Regions from separate parts of the Phyllobacterium sp. CCNWLW109 genome, predicted to be linked through region 1. Evidence: riboswitches for the same ligand, from Rfam matches in the RefSeq annotation. Region 1 holds a riboswitch; each other region holds the start of a gene.

Region 1 (5,252 bases):
GTCCTGAAAGGGAATCCATTGGCAATCGTTCACGATTCGCAGGGCCTTGATGATGAGGCGATGCAGCGTATCGCCCGTGAGTTCAACCTGTCGGAAACAGTTTTCGTGCTGCCGGCGAAAAACGCCGCTCATACAGCATGGGTCCGCATTTTTACGCCGGATTATGAGATGCCGTTCGCCGGGCATCCTACGGTTGGGACAGCTGTGTCACTTGCGCAAAATCGTTTTGGTGAAGTTGAAAGCGATCAAGATGCGCTTATTATTTTGGAAGAGCAGGTTGGACCTGTTCGGTGCGGCGTAAGACTGGGAAAACACGGGGCTTTTGCGGAATTTGACCTCCCTAAATTGCCGCAACGGGTAGACTACAACTACGACAAGGTTGCTATAGCGCGGGCACTGCGGTTAGAGCGCGACGAGATTGGTTTTGAAAACCATGTTCCCAGCATTTGGGATGCCGGTGTACCATTTTTACTTGTGCCGATACGTGGTCTTGCATCAGCTGCTCGGATACGGATCGATCAGGCTGCAATGCAGCGGATAGCACCCCGAATTGGCCATAGGCAATTGCCGGTTTATGCTTACTGCCGTGAAACCGTAGGGCATGAGAACGACTTTCATTCGCGTATGTTTGTCAGTGACGAAGGAACTTATGAAGACCCTGCAACCGGCTCAGCGACAGCTGCGTTTGCCGGTGCAATTCACTTGTTCGATGAACCGCTCGATGGGGTTCAGCGGTTTTCTATTGAACAAGGCTATGAGATGGGCCGGCTGTCGAAGCTTGAGCTAGAGCTCGATATTAAGGATAAGGCGATCATAAGCGCACGAATCGGCGGCGCGGCGATCAAGGTGGCAGAGGGCAAGTTGTTTGTCTGAGAGCGAAAATTTCATCTTCTTGCCGATCAACGCGATAAAGTTTGATGAAGGGCTGGACAGGCAAGATTTGCCCCGTTATAGAGCGCTCACTGTCGTCGCGGAAGCGGCTGACGGGCACATAGCTCAGTTGGTAGAGCAGCTGACTCTTAATCAGCGGGTCGTAGGTTCGATCCCTACTGTGCCCACCATTTTTCTGAAACGAGGGCCGTATGGCCCTTTTTTCTTGCACCAAGCAAGCCTCGGCTTGTCCGAAACCTTCCACAGGAGATTTTCATGAGCGTTCGTCGTATTGAAGCAGGCCCTCGCATGAGCCAGGCCGTGATCCATGGTAATACAGTCTATCTGGCCGGTCAGGTAGGTGGTCCGGGCAAGAGCGTAACAGAACAGACTAAAGACGTCCTGGCCTCGGTTGATCGTTTGCTCAAAGAGGCAGGCACAGATAAGTCGAAGTTGTTGCAGGCCATCATCTGGCTTGATGACATGAAGGACTTTGGCGAAATGAATGCAGTATGGGATGCATGGGTTGATCCGGCCAATGCTCCAGCACGCGCGACAGGTGAAGCCAAGCTTGCAACACCGGAATATAAGGTTGAAATCATCATCACGGCTGCAATCTAAAGATTGCGTATCCAAGTTTAATTGCTTGGGTGCACTGGATTTTTGGCGCGGGAATGAATAAAGTCCGCGCTTCTCCGGATTGCCGTTGTGGCAATTCTTCAAACGCTTGTCTGATTGTGGCCAGTTTTGGTACTGCAAGACGAGGCAAGCATGGGTAAGGAAAACGATTGCAAGTTCTCGTCCGTGATAACAATGTTGAACAAGCCCTACGGGTCTTGAAGAAAAAGATGCAGCGCGAAGGTCTATTTCGCGAAATGAAGGCCCGTCAGGCTTTCGAAAAGCCTTCTGAACGTCGTGTTCGCGAAAAAGCAGAAGCCGTTAGCCGCGCCCGCAAGGCCGCCCGCAAGCAGGCTCAACGCGAAGGCTTGTTGCCTGGACCAAAGAAAAAAGAACGTGTTGCACGCCCTGGCGCGCCAGCAGGTAACGACTATAATAATAATAATCGCTAATATCTGACGGGCTTTAACGCCCTTCATTGTGACGACAAACCCGCATGGCCAAATCGCTATAGCGGGTTTCGTTTTTTGTGGGACTACGCAGACATTCCGGGCAGTTTCAAAAAAGTGCCTTCTTGTGCGATGGGTCAATGTCTTTACTTATCGATTATCGCAGTTTTGGAGATATGATCCTATGGCACTCAGGCTCAATATTATAATCGCAAGCACGCGGCCCGGGCGTGGTGGTCCTGCTGTAGCAAAGTGGTTCAACGAATTCGCCAAGCAGGATGGCAAGTTCGACCCTGTGCTTATCGATTTGGCTGATTTCAAGTTGCCGGTCTATGACGAACCGAATCATCCCCGCATGAAAAAATACGAACATCCGCATACAAAGAAGTGGAGTGAGGCGATTGAGCCGGCCGACGCTTACATCTTTGTCATGCCTGAATATGACTACAACGCGCCACCTTCGCTCATCAATGCCTTGGTCTATTTATGGAATGAGTGGAACTACAAACCTGTAAGCTTTGTAAGTTATGGCGGTGTTTCCGGTGGATTGCGTGCTACCGAATCGGTCAAAGGGTTGATCTCGGCACTCCGTATGGTTTCGCTTGCAGAAAGCGTTCCCATTCCTTCGTACCAGCAGTTTATCAACGATGATGGCGTGTTCACGCCAAATGAACTGATAACTACCAGCGCCAGCACGGTTTTGACTGAACTTGCAAAATGGGCAGGTGCTCTGAAACCGCTTCGCGCTTCGTAATTTTATGAAGCGCTTGACAGCAATACGTCAGGCGGTTCACTTTAGGCCATTCACCAGGGGAGTCCCGACAAGGGGCTGAGATACTGCTTCAGGCATAGCCAAGCGCAGTGACCCGTTGAACCTGATCCAGTTCACACTGGCGTAGGGACGGTGCAAAGGTTATCGCGCATAGTGCATTCGCACTGAATCCATGATTGGATTCGCGAGGCTTCTTTCATCCTTCCGGCTCAGAACTGGGTTTCCTGCAATAACGCAAAGGAACCTGACGATGACTGCTGTAACAAAAATTACCGAGGCCCCGAAAGTTTCAACCGGGCCGCTTCCCGCCTCAATCAAGATTTATAAACCAGGGCAGATACATGCTGATATTCGCGTTCCCTTGCGCGAAATTGCGGTTCATCCCACCGCTGGTGAGCCAAACCTTGCGGTTTACGATTCATCCGGTCCCTACACTGACGCAACTGCAAGTATCGATATCAATAAAGGGATCGCACGTGTTCGTGAGGCATGGAAAATCGGTCAACAGGCCGATAGCTATTCCTATAAGGGGCGAATAATCCAGTCAGCTGACAATGGCTTCGCCACGGGCGAGCGGCTTACAAGAGAATTTCCTGTTCAATATCAGCCACGCCGCGCTTACGACGGAAAAGCGATTACGCAGCTTGCTTACGCCCGCGCGGGAATTATTACGCCTGAAATGGAATATGTCGCTATAAGGGAGAATCTCGGTCGGGAAGCCGCACGGAACCAAGTTCGGGATGGCGAGTCATTCGGTGCATCGTTACCGGATCATGTGACACCGGAATTCGTACGGGAGGAAATCGCCAGGGGGCGGGCCATCATACCTGCCAATATCAATCATCCTGAGCTTGAGCCTATGATCATAGGTCGGAATTTCCTCGTGAAGATCAATGCCAATATCGGTAATTCCGCCGTCACATCGTCGATGGAGGAGGAAGTCGAAAAGATGGTTTGGGCTATCCGCTGGGGTGGCGATACGGTGATGGACTTGTCGACCGGGCGCAACATCCACAATATTCGCGAGTGGATTATCCGTAATTCGCCGGTTCCCATCGGAACTGTCCCGCTATATCAGGCGCTGGAGAAGGTTGGCGGTATCGCTGAAGATCTGACTTGGGAAGTTTACAGAGATACGCTGATCGAACAGGCAGAGCAGGGCGTCGACTACTTTACTATTCATGCCGGTGTCCGACTGCATTATATTCCACTGACGGTTAATCGTGTCACGGGCATCGTCTCGCGAGGCGGTTCAATCATGGCAAAGTGGTGCCTGCATCATCACCGGGAAAGCTTTCTTTATGAGCATTTCGAGGAAATCTGCGATATTTGCCGTGCTTATGATGTCAGTTTTTCACTCGGTGACGGATTGCGACCCGGTTCAATAGCCGATGCAAACGACGCGGCGCAGTTTGCTGAGCTTGAAACATTGGGTGAACTGACTCAGATCGCTTGGGCCAGAGATTGCCAGGTTATGATCGAAGGTCCTGGTCATGTGCCGATGCACAAGATCAAAGAGAATATGGACAAGCAGCTTGCTGTTTGCGGAGAGGCACCATTCTACACGCTTGGACCGCTGACGACAGACATTGCTCCCGGCTACGATCATATTACCTCTGGCATCGGTGCTGCAATGATCGGCTGGTTTGGCACGGCGATGCTTTGTTATGTTACGCCTAAAGAACATCTGGGATTGCCCAATCGAGACGACGTAAAGGTCGGCGTTATTACCTACAAGATTGCTGCACATGCGGCGGATTTGGCCAAGGGGCATCCGGCGGCGAAGCTTCGAGATGATGCTCTATCCCGTGCGCGCTTTGAGTTTCGCTGGGAGGACCAGTTTAATCTCTCTCTGGATCCTGAGACGGCGAGACTCTACCACGATGAGACCTTGCCGAAAGAAGCGCATAAGGTTGCGCATTTTTGCTCAATGTGCGGGCCGAAGTTTTGCTCAATGCGCATTTCACACGACATTCGTGCGGAGGCTCAAAAAGAAGGCATGGCAGCGATGGCGGAGAAATTCCGCACAGGCGGCGAGCTCTATATGCCGCTCAATGCCGGGGAATGAGGTGAATATTCTGGTGAAAGGGGCCGGCGTTGCCGGCCTCACAGTTGCTTATGAGCTTCGAGCACGTGGAGCCGAAGTGACGATACTAGACCCCTTTGGCGGCGAAAATTCTGCAGCCTCCTGGTATGCCGGTGGCATGCTCGCACCTTGGTGTGAGCGCGAAAGCGCTGAACAGGCTGTCATTGATCTTGGAATGAACGCGGCCAATTGGTGGGAGTCTGTAATTCCCGGATCCGTGAGTCGCAAGGGAACGCTGGTGGTGGCCACACCGCGGGATGTAAAAGAACTGGAGCGCTTTGGCGCGCGGACGTCGGGCTTTGTGCGCATTGGTGAGGAAGCAATTTCGCTCTTGGAACCCGATCTTGGCGAGGCGGCTTTCCGCAAGGGATTGTTCTTTGAAAGTGAGGCGCATCTGGCGCCACGTCAGGTTCTAACGGAATTAAAGGCAAAAATCGTTGGGTTAGGCGCCCGCTGC
Region 2 (5,252 bases), on a different contig from region 1:
CATCCATATACACGCGGGTTGATGAATTGCATGCCGCAGATCGGCACCGACCGGCATCCGCTGCCGGTCCTTGACCGCAAGCCGGAGTGGGCCGCATGAACAATCTGCAAGTGGCGGCTCTCAGCGTCGAAAATCTTGAAGTGAAGTATGATCGTTTTCGCGCATTGCGCGGCGTCAGTCTTGATGTCCAGCAGGGCGAGTCTTTTGGTCTGGTGGGCGAGAGCGGCTCGGGAAAGTCAACCTTGCTGCGAGCCGTCGCGGGACTTGCACCTGTTACCGGCGGCGCGATCACAGTCAATGGCAAGACGCTTGGTTCGTCGCGTACAAAAGCATTTTACCGTGAAGTGCAAATGGTGTTTCAGGACCCCTATGGCTCGCTGCATCCGCGCCAGACCGTGGATCGCCTGTTGCTGGAACCATTGGTCGTGCATGGCTTTGCCGATATCGAAAAACGTATCCTGCGCGCGCTTGATGAAGTGGGCCTTGGTTCAAGCTTTCGCTTTCGCTATTCGCATCAGCTTTCCGGCGGTCAACGCCAGCGTGTCGCCATTGCCCGTGCATTGATCCTGGAGCCTTCAATCCTGCTTCTTGATGAACCGACATCAGCCCTTGATGCTTCGGTACAAGCGGAAGTTCTTAACCTGCTGGAGCAGATAAGGCGGGATAGAAAGCTGACCTTCCTGATGGTCAGCCATGATCTGGCGGTGGTCACCCATATGTGCGACCGGCTGATGGTGATGCAGAATGGCGCAGAGGTGGAGCGCCTGTCGGCGACAGACCTTGCCCGCCACGCAGTCAAGGAAGATTACACGCGCAATCTTCTTTTGGCGAGCGAGGGTTTTGTCCGGCCGGAAGCATCCATATAGAGCTGTAAGGTTCACCGGATTTTTACCATTGCTGAACATTCAGGCGCTCTTTACTGCCTGAATGCAGAATGGTGAAAATCTGAATGAATTTCATAAGCCGTCATTCACATGGCTGAATCAATGGTCTGCCCAGCGACTGGAGTGGGCCATGAAAAAAATAAGAAACTTTCTGAAAGACCGTAGTGGCGCGACAGCCGTCACATTAGCATTGTTGCTCGTACCTATGGTGGGAATGACCGGGCTTGCCGTGGATTATACCCGCGCAAGCGGCGATCGCTCACGATTGCAGGGCATTGCAGATTCCGCGGCATTGGCCGGAGCCTCCGTTTTTACGGGTGAAAACAAGGCTGCTGCCGAAGCAAGTGCACGCGCCTATCTGCGTGCTCATCTTGGCGCCGAGATGGATAAAATGCAGGTCGGCTTTGATACCAGCAACCAACGCGTGATTGTATCGCTCGCGGGCGAAACAAATACGCTTTTCATGAAGGTACTAGCCAAGGAAAAAGTAGCTATAGGTGTGCTTGCGGAAGCATTGGCACCATTGAAACCGTCAAGCGCTACTATAACGATTAATACGGTCACCGGGTGGTATTACAAACGGGTCTCCATCTATGTCACGCGGGGGGGCAAAGATGTCAGAGTGGGCACAATTACCTATACCGCAACAGACCATAGCGGAGCAGGGGGTAAAGGATCGGGCATCACTGACCCGGATACAGGAAAGCCGGTAACATTCGAGCTTGGCGAATATGATGAAGGCAGCCTTCGCATGGTTATGCAGGTCAAGACCGATGGCTGCGATATCGGTTACCGGAACACATCCACGAACAACAAAGTTGTTTGCAAAGCAGATACCGGTTCGAAATATAAAACCTATAATGCGACCTACAGCACCTTGGACTCCAGCACCTATACGAACCTGTTTGTCGACGGTGTTCGATTAACCGCCACCGCGACCAATCCTCTGGCTCTTTTGGATTGCGACCAGAAGGAGCATGATCACTGGTGGGAAGACGGGGGAAGTCCCGCGAGCGTGATCGAGCCGGACTTTCTTTACAAGATCAAGGCCGCATGCAAGGCCGTTGACGGGGAATATGTCCGACTGACTCGTTAAGCCGAACCACCCCGGCGCATTGACTTCCATGATGCGCCGTCTCATCATGATTTCATTCCGAGGGGGGCATCGTACGATGCTGAGATGGCGCTGAGCCAAGACCCTTGAACCTGATCCGGATCATGCCGGCGTAGGAACGGGAATTGAGCAATTATCGCGCTGGTTCGTCTTTCTTCGCACATATCCGGGTCTCCAGTTTTGAAAGTGGAGTCCGTGACGTGACAAAAGTAGATTACCGCCTCAATGCCATTGTCGATTTTGATGCTATTGGCCCTGACAAGGATTTGGGGGCGCTGGCTCTCGCTGCGGCGCGTGGCGGTGCGACGATCATCCAGTATCGTGACAAAAACTCCGCAACGCGTGACATGATTGATCGTGCACGGCAGATACACGCCGCGATCAAGGCGACAGGCGTTCCTTTGCTCGTCAATGACCGGATTGATGTTGCGCTTGCCGCTGGCGTTGAGGGTGTCCATGTGGGGCGCGAAGACATGGCGGTTGCCGATGTCCGACATCTGCTCGGGCCAAATGCGATTATCGGACTGACCGTCAAGAATGAGCCGGACGCGCAAGCAGCAATTGCTGGCGATATTGACTATGCCTGTATTGGCGGCCTGTTTGAAACACCCACCAAGGAAAATCTGCAACCGATCGGCTTTGACGGGTTCAAGCGCCTGGCTGCCATCATACGCAAGGCAAAACCGCATTTGCCCATAGGCGCTATCGCCGGTATTGGGCTGGAGCGCACGCCGCTTGCCATTGAAGCGGGTGCCGATGGAGTAGCGGTCATTTCTGCGATCTTCCGTCAGGACGATCCGCAAGGAGCGGCGCAAGCTTTGCGGTCGGCGGTGGATGAGGCATTGCAGGTAAGAGAGCCAGCATGACCGCAATAGCGCTGACTATTGCCGGGTCTGACAGCGGCGGCGGGGCAGGAATCCAGGCCGATTTGAAAACCTTCTCGGCGCTCGGTGTTTATGGAGCGAGCGTGCTCACCGCGATCACTGCGCAGAACACCCATGGTGTTACGGCCATTGAGAATCTTTCGCCCGATATCATCCGGGCTCAGATGGACGCGGTTCTTTCCGACCTTGAGGTGAATGCAATCAAGATTGGCATGGTCTCGACAGTATCAACCATAGAGACAATTGCGCAGGGGCTTGATCGCTGGCAGCGCAAAGCGGTGTTCGACCCTGTCATGGTTGCAACTGCGGGTGACCCTTTGCTGGAGCCGGCCGCAATCGACGCTCTGCGCCAGCTTCTCTTGCCGCGCGCGCTGCTGCTGACTCCCAATTTGCCGGAGGCGTCCTTGCTAACAAATATGCCGATTGCTGAAGATGAAGCCCAGATGGTGCGGCAGGCGGAAAAGCTGCTCGAACTTGGTCCCTCAGCCGTACTCATAAAGGGCGGACATGCCAAGGGGGATATGAGCACCGATATCCTGCTTGATGGGTCCGGAATGGAGCGATTTTCGACGCCGCGTATCAAGACAGTCAATGATCATGGTACTGGATGCACACTGGCGTCTGCCATTGCCGCTGGCCTGGCAAAAGGAATGGCTCTGCATGGTGCCGTTAGTGAAGCCAAGGACTATCTGACGGCTGCCATGGCGGCTGGCGAAATGCTCAAAGTCGGCAGCGGGCGTGGGCCGGTCCACCACTTCCATCGCTGGTGGGCGGCCTAGCAGCACCGGTGCAGTTTTGATTTCAGAGTGGAGCGGCGGTGCTGGCTGGTGTCGCGTTGCTCAAGCCTGTGGTTGCTCCACTGGTGGCTGCCGAAGCAATGTCAGGCCGTTGCATCGGCAACGGGATCGCTGCCGGAAACGCCACAGCGGGTTCTTCTGAATAAGCGAGTTGCGCCGGCATGGCAGGCGGTGTTTCAGCGGGAGCCATCGCCGTCATCGTCGCGGGTGCAACAGGCGTGCTTGACGGTTTCAGGCCGGTCTCTTCCAGAAGGCCCTTTTTCTTGGCCTGATAATAATAGCCGCGAGCGTAAAGCCGCACGGCCTGATCAGGATTGTTATCGGCAACCTTGTAGGCGCCAGCAAGATACTTCACGCCAAATTTGAGATTTGTTTCTGCATCCAGCAAATCTTGCGCGGAGCCGGTGTGACCCATGCCGCGTGCTGTCGCGGGCAACATCTGCATCAGACCCCAATAGGGACCGTTGCGAGCCTGTGGATTACCGCGGCTTTCCCGATGCACAATGCGGCGAACCAGCGATTCAGGCACTTCGTAGGCAACCGAATATTTTGAAATCAAACTGTCGAGCGGCGTACCGTTATCTTTGAATTCAGGAGCGCTTTTCGTGCTTGTGGCGACCGTGACGGTGCTCTTGCTGTCCGTGGCCGCATCGGAATTAGCGGGCGCTTCGGCCGCAGCAACACGCGGAGATTGTTCAGGAATTGGCAGTGATGCAGCCTCGGGCAGCTTGGGATCAGTCGTGGTGCAAGCGCCCAAAACCAAGGCGAAACTCAAGCAGGCAAATGTCCGAAGTGATCGTGTATCAGGCAGCATTTATCACCGGTTCGACGAAGCATCTCTTTTAACGATTGGTTTCTCATAGCGCGTTCGTTCGCTTTAGAGGCAATCACTTTCTGATACAAAATGTAACAATGCTCATGAGCGCCCCGCCAAGGCGAGACAAGTTGCGAAAACCTGCCCTGTTAAAACCGATCCGAACCAGCGGTTGACTCGCTCATATATATCAATGTATCAGTTATATATTGGTAAGGCCAGTTTACCAGTTGCCGGAAATGGGAAGCCGGGTGGGGAGGTTTAAATGTTCGCAGCCATTCAGTCACGCCGGCTTTACCGGCAGGTGGCAGACCAGATACGAAGCCAGATCGAACATGGTCAGCTTGGTGTCGGAGAGCGTTTGCCCGGTGAGCGTGAACTGGCGGAGGAACTTGGCGTTTCCCGTCCCACCATTCGTGAGGCTTTGATTGCCCTCGAGGTCGAGGGGCTCATCCATATTCGCATGGGATCAGGTGTTTACGTGGCGCGGTCGCCACGGGAGAAACACCTGCGGATTCAGCCTGACGAGCTTGAAGGGCCGTTCGAGCTATTGCGGGCACGCGCGCTGATCGAGTGTGCTATTGCCGAAGAAGCCGCCCGCACAGTGACAACGAAACATATAGAAGCGATGGACGATGTGCTGACGCAAATGGCGCGCACATTCAACAACCCGCAAGTGTCGATTGCGCTCGATCGCACCTTCCACACGACCATTGCCGGCATCATGGAAAATTCCGCGCTCGACCGCGTTGTCGGAGA
Region 3 (5,252 bases), on a different contig from region 1:
TGTCGGACGCCCAGCGAGCGATAGAAGGCCGAGCACGATAATTGTCAGGCAAAGCTGAAGAAGCGTCAGGGACACCGCTCTGGCTATATCAAAATCGAAGTGAAGCGACTGGTATATTGCAACTTCGAGTGTCGTGGCGCGAGGCCCTCCGCCGAGTGTCAGCACCACGGTGAATGAAGTAATGCACAGCATGAAGATCAAGCCAGCCACACCCGATATACTGCGTAAAATGACCGGCCATTCGATTAATTTGAACTGTGTCCAGTTGCTCATCCCCAGTTGTGAGGAGAGTTTCCAATAATCTTCGGGAATGGAATCCAGACCTGAGAGAATGAGCCGTGTCGCCAATGGCAAATTGAAAAATACATGGGCGAGAAGAATGCCCGTCAGCCCGTAAATATCGGGAACCAAATCAAGCCCCAGCCATCCGAGGATAGCAGCCAGCAAACCGTTTCGTCCGTAAATGCTGGTGACACCGAGCACGGCAACGAGCGCTGGCAGCGCCAGAGGCAAGGCAAACAGACGCAGGAGCATTGCGCGTCCCGGAAAGCTCTGCTGCGCATGCAATGCACGGGCAAGCGGGATGGCAAGGCCGACAGAAAATACCAGGGAAAGGAGCGCTTGAAGGATTGTGAAGCGTGCAATCCGCCAAATGTAGCTGTCAAAAGTAGCAAAGCCCTCCGTGCTTCCACGGAAAGCTTCAATGGCGAGACTGAGGAGAGAGCCGCCCGCCAATACGCCCAGAAAGGCGAGAGCGAGACCTCCCGCCAAGGGTTTCATCGAAGAGGCGGCCATCTATGCTACTTGCTCATGGCTTCAAGCCACTCGTCGATCCAGGCTTTGCGATTTTTCGCCACTTCTTCAGATGTGAAAGTCAGTGTCTTTGCTGGCTTTACCAATGTGTCAAAGGCTGGATTGAGCGGATTTGAGGTTTTAGCTGCAGGATACATCCAATTGTTTTCGGGAATAGTATCCTGAAATGCCGTGCCGGTAACAAATGTCAAAAACTGCGCAGCAAGCGGGTTCTTGGCTCCGTTTACAGTTTGCGCTGCAACCTCGACCTGCAGGTAATGTCCTTCATCGAAGGATGCTGCCTTGTACCGATCGGTTTTGTCCGCGATCAGATGATAAGCGGGCGACGTAGTATAGGAAAGCACCATGGGCGCTTCACCTTTGGTAAAAAGCCCATAGGCTTCTGACCAGCCGGGCGTGACGGTTAAAACGCGATCCTTGAGTTTGGCCCAGGCTTCACTGGCCTTGTCCCCGTAAACTGATTTCATCCACAATACGAGACCAAGGCCCGGTGTAGACGTGCGAGGATCTTCAATAACGATCTTCTGCTTCGGATCGCCATCAACCAAATCCTTCAGACTAACCGGTGCGTCTTTGACTTTCTCTGTGTCATAAATGACAGCGAAGTAGCCATAATCATAGGGAACGAAAATGCTGTCCTTGAAGCCACCAGGAATGTCGATAGCAGTTGTATCTATGCCATGCGGCGCAAAAAGTCCGGTTTGCTGAGCTTCAAAAGTCAGGTTCGTATCCAGACCGAGAACAATATCCGCCTTTGTCGATGCGCCTTCAAGCTTCAGACGGTTAAGCAGCGCAACGCCATCGGCGACTGCTACAAAGTCAACAGTACAGGTGCATTGCTTCTCAAAGGCTTCTTTGACTTTTGGCCCTGGCCCCCATTCAGAGGTAAAGCTTTCATAGGTGTAGACTGTCAGCTTGCCATCCGCATTTGCTGGGCTGGAAAGGCCAAATGCCAATGCGCTGGAAACAAGGGCAAATTTCATAAATTCGAGTGGCTGCATAGGCGCCTCCTAAAGTTGAACTTCAAAAGGATAGGTGCGCCGGCTTGTGAAGCCGCATCTAATCCCTCCGCCGGTACAAACCGGATCAGGTTCCGCGGGTTGACTGGATTGGTTCCAGTCTCTCAGCCTGTTGATGCAGGCACCCCGTTAGAGCAAAGCAAGATTAGTGACTGTGTCCTGCCAACGCAAGCGCCCATCGCCTAGCTGGTTGTTTTTGTTATGCCTTCCCCTTGCCACGCCCGCTTTTGCGTCTGGCTATTGAGATGGTGGGAAAGACGGGCGGTCATCGAAGCGCGTCTTTGTAGTAGGTTAAGCGATCCGAAGACCGCCCGTCCGGCGATTTTGCATTCTGTCCGTTCCGCTTGGGAGGCCTCGGCTACCCAAGGAGTGCCATTTGCGGCGCGCCATGCGTTAGCCTTGCGCCCCTTAAAGTGCTCGTCCAGCACGCGCCGTTCCTAGTAACGGCAGGGGAACCCTTGGACAGAACGTCCCCGGATGGCGGGTCCGTAACCCGCCATCGGAGGCGCCCATCCTTCCCCAAACTTCGAACGGCTCCGGAAGCTGTTCCCCGCGGGAAGGACAGGAACAGAATAATGCAGAGCGGGTGCTGTTGGATAAGTTTGTCGAGATTATTTTTGGAAAGTCTGATTTGCACAAGCTAAGTGCGTCCTTCGACAAGCTCAGGATGAGGGAGGTCGATTGATTGCAGGGCGCCAACTCTTGCAAGGCTAGCAAGTTGTCGCTGCGACCCACAAAACTTCCCTCATGGTGAGCTTGTCGAACCACGCATTATATCGAATGCAGCTTATCCACCTCACTCGCGGCGAGTCATCTTGAGCTAGTTGAGGGTTGAGTTGCTCAAAATTGGATTGCCCTCAAGTTTGAACTCATCGATAAAGGCGCGAATGATCGCGACGAGCATTTCGGGTTGTTCCACGCAGGGAATATGCCCGGCATCCTTGATGACTTCGTAGCGCGCGCCCGGAATCAATTTAGCCATTGAAAGCACGACGTCCGGCGGTGTCGAACCATCTTGATCCCCCACAATACAGATTGTTGGAACCGATATTCGGCCTGCGTCTTCTGTCAGGTCTGCATCACGAATTGCTGCGCAGGTTCCGGCATATCCGGCCAATGGTTGACGAATCAGCATGTTCCGGTAGCCGGTTAAGGCAGGGCTGCTTTCACGATGAAATGTCGGGGTAAACCAGCGTTCGAGGATCGTGTCGGCGATGCTTTCAATACCATTTTCCTCAAGCGCGGCAATACGTGCGTTCCAGGAATCGGCATTGCCAATCTTGTGCGCGGTATCACACAAGACCAGTGCCCGAACCAGATCGGGACGGGAAGCATAAAGCCCCTGCGCAATCAGTCCGCCGACAGAAAGACCGCAAATGATTGCATTTTTAACATTGAGGAAATCCAGCAGACCTGCCAGATCGCCGACATGATCGTCGAGAGAATAGGGAGACGTGCCGACACTCGAAAGCCCGTGGCCGCGCTTATCATAGGTGACGATAGCAAAATCACCCGCCAGGCGAATAATGACATCGCGCCAGATGCGGAAGTCAGTGCCCAGAGAATTGGCAAAAACGATCACAGGTTTTGACGCTGGTCCGCCAATCAGCTGATAATGCAGCGTCACACCATTTATATCGGCAAATTGCACCTTGCTCTCCCTTTTATCCAGAATGATATGTGCGTACGGTTCTGTAGAATGAATGATCAGGGACGATCAACCGCCGAATAATTATCTATTGATGAAGCGGCAACAGACCGGCTCAAATCAACAGGCAAGAAAAAAGCATATGAGGCAGCATGATGGGTGACGTATTTATCTGCGACTATATCCGGACGCCCATTGGCCGTTTTGGTGGATCACTGGCTGGAGTTAGGGCGGATGATCTTGGGGCTATTCCAATCAAGGCATTGATGGAGCGTAATAAATCGGTCGATTGGGCAGCAATCGATGAAGTGATTTATGGATGCGCCAATCAGTCTGGCGAAGACAATCGCAATGTCGCCCGCATGTCGGCACTGCTTGCGGGATTGCCCGTGGAGGTGCCCGGCACCACGATGAACCGCCTATGCGGTTCCGGCATGGATGCCATCATCACAGCCGCACGCGCCATTCGCGCCGGTGAAATGAACATTGCCATTGCTGGCGGTGTCGAGTCCATGTCGCGCGCGCCCTTTGTGCTGCCCAAGGCAGACAGCGCCTTTTCCCGCAATGCAGAAATTTACGATACGACAATCGGCTGGCGGTTCATCAATCCACTTATGCAGCAGCAATATGGTGTGGATTCCATGCCTGATACCGCCGAAAATGTTGCCGAAGAGTTTCTTGTCTCCCGCGCCGATCAGGATGCTTTTGCTGTGCGCTCCCAGCAGCGAACCGGTCGGGCTCAGGAGAATGGTCGGCTTGCCAGCGAAATTATCCCGGTTCGCATCGCGCAAAGAAAAGGCGAGCCCATTATCGTTGATAAAGACGAGCATCCGCGCCCCCAAACAACAATTGAGGCTCTGGCCAAACTGCCGACGCCATTTCGATCCGGCGGAACTGTGACGGCAGGAAATGCTTCCGGTGTTAATGATGGCGCGGCCGCGCTCATCATTGCCTCCGAAGAGGCTGTAAAAAAGTACGGCCTCAATCCCATCGCGCGCATCCTGGGCGGGGCGACGGCGGGCGTGGCACCCCGTATTATGGGAATTGGCCCAGCGCCTGCGACGAAGAAGCTTTGCGCGCGCCTCGGTTTGGTGCCAGCTGATTTTGACATTATCGAACTCAATGAAGCTTTTGCCTCGCAGGGACTTGCAACATTGCGCGATCTTGGAATTCCCGATGATGCGGAACACGTAAATCCGAATGGCGGCGCTATCGCCCTGGGGCATCCGCTGGGCATGTCAGGAGCACGCATTGCGGGAACGGCAGCGCTTGAATTGCAATTGCGCGAGGGAAAACTCGCTCTGGCGACAATGTGCATTGGCGTTGGACAGGGCATTGCTATCGCGCTTGCAAGCGTTTGATATCGGACGCAGAGCTGTCTGGTGGAAGCGTTTGACGCATGCTATGGGCGGGTCATGAGCAAATTCGTTCTTCTTTTGGGCGGTTCCGTCCATGTCACCGATCGCCTTTTGAAACAGGTAGCCGGAGCCAGGGTTCTGGCGGCTGATGGTGGTATCGCCCATGCCGCACCACTGGGCCTCACGCCTGAGCTTTGGCTAGGCGATTTCGACTCGACATCGCCCGAGCTGGAAAAAGAATATGCGCATGTGCCGCGCCAGGTTTTTCCGGCAGCAAAGGATATGACCGATGGCGAACTGGCCTTGAACGAGGCATATCGACTGGGGGCGACCGAGCTTGTACTTTGCGGTGCATTTGGTGGAGTGCGCACCGATCACACGCTTCTGCATTTGACGATGGCGACCGCCCATGCG

Evidence for each region. A riboswitch is a leader RNA that binds a small molecule or an ion and turns the genes downstream of it on or off. The one in region 1 is predicted to bind thiamine pyrophosphate.
Region 2: another riboswitch for thiamine pyrophosphate. It lies ahead of thiE (thiamine phosphate synthase); the one in region 1 lies ahead of thiC (phosphomethylpyrimidine synthase ThiC).
Region 3: another riboswitch for thiamine pyrophosphate. It lies ahead of thiB (thiamine ABC transporter substrate binding subunit); the one in region 1 lies ahead of thiC (phosphomethylpyrimidine synthase ThiC).

The regions. Positions count from the first base shown of each region.
Region 1 covers NZ_JBBCBK010000004.1:473,974-479,225, forward strand. The annotation lists gene V9K92_RS17765 (PhzF family phenazine biosynthesis protein) at 1-873, shown strand, start outside; tRNA gene V9K92_RS17770 (tRNA-Lys) at 986-1,061, shown strand; gene V9K92_RS17775 (RidA family protein) at 1,147-1,491, shown strand; gene rpsU (30S ribosomal protein S21) at 1,659-1,940, shown strand; gene V9K92_RS17785 (NAD(P)H-dependent oxidoreductase) at 2,122-2,691, shown strand; TPP riboswitch at 2,737-2,857, shown strand; gene thiC (phosphomethylpyrimidine synthase ThiC) at 2,960-4,777, shown strand; gene thiO (glycine oxidase ThiO) at 4,779-5,252, shown strand, end outside.
Region 2 covers NZ_JBBCBK010000003.1:34,057-39,308, reverse strand. The annotation lists gene V9K92_RS10815 (ABC transporter ATP-binding protein) at 1-99, shown strand, start outside; gene V9K92_RS10810 (ABC transporter ATP-binding protein) at 96-866, shown strand; gene V9K92_RS10805 (TadE/TadG family type IV pilus assembly protein) at 1,015-1,980, shown strand; TPP riboswitch at 2,031-2,134, shown strand; gene thiE (thiamine phosphate synthase) at 2,199-2,864, shown strand; gene thiD (bifunctional hydroxymethylpyrimidine kinase/phosphomethylpyrimidine kinase) at 2,861-3,661, shown strand; gene V9K92_RS22855 (transglycosylase SLT domain-containing protein) at 3,684-4,493, opposite strand; gene V9K92_RS10785 (FadR/GntR family transcriptional regulator) at 4,759-5,252, shown strand, end outside.
Region 3 covers NZ_JBBCBK010000003.1:719,448-724,699, forward strand. The annotation lists gene thiP (thiamine/thiamine pyrophosphate ABC transporter permease) at 1-795, opposite strand, end outside; gene thiB (thiamine ABC transporter substrate binding subunit) at 801-1,814, opposite strand; TPP riboswitch at 1,860-1,971, opposite strand; gene pcaD (3-oxoadipate enol-lactonase) at 2,653-3,483, opposite strand; gene pcaF (3-oxoadipyl-CoA thiolase) at 3,636-4,841, shown strand; gene V9K92_RS14055 (thiamine diphosphokinase) at 4,896-5,252, shown strand, end outside.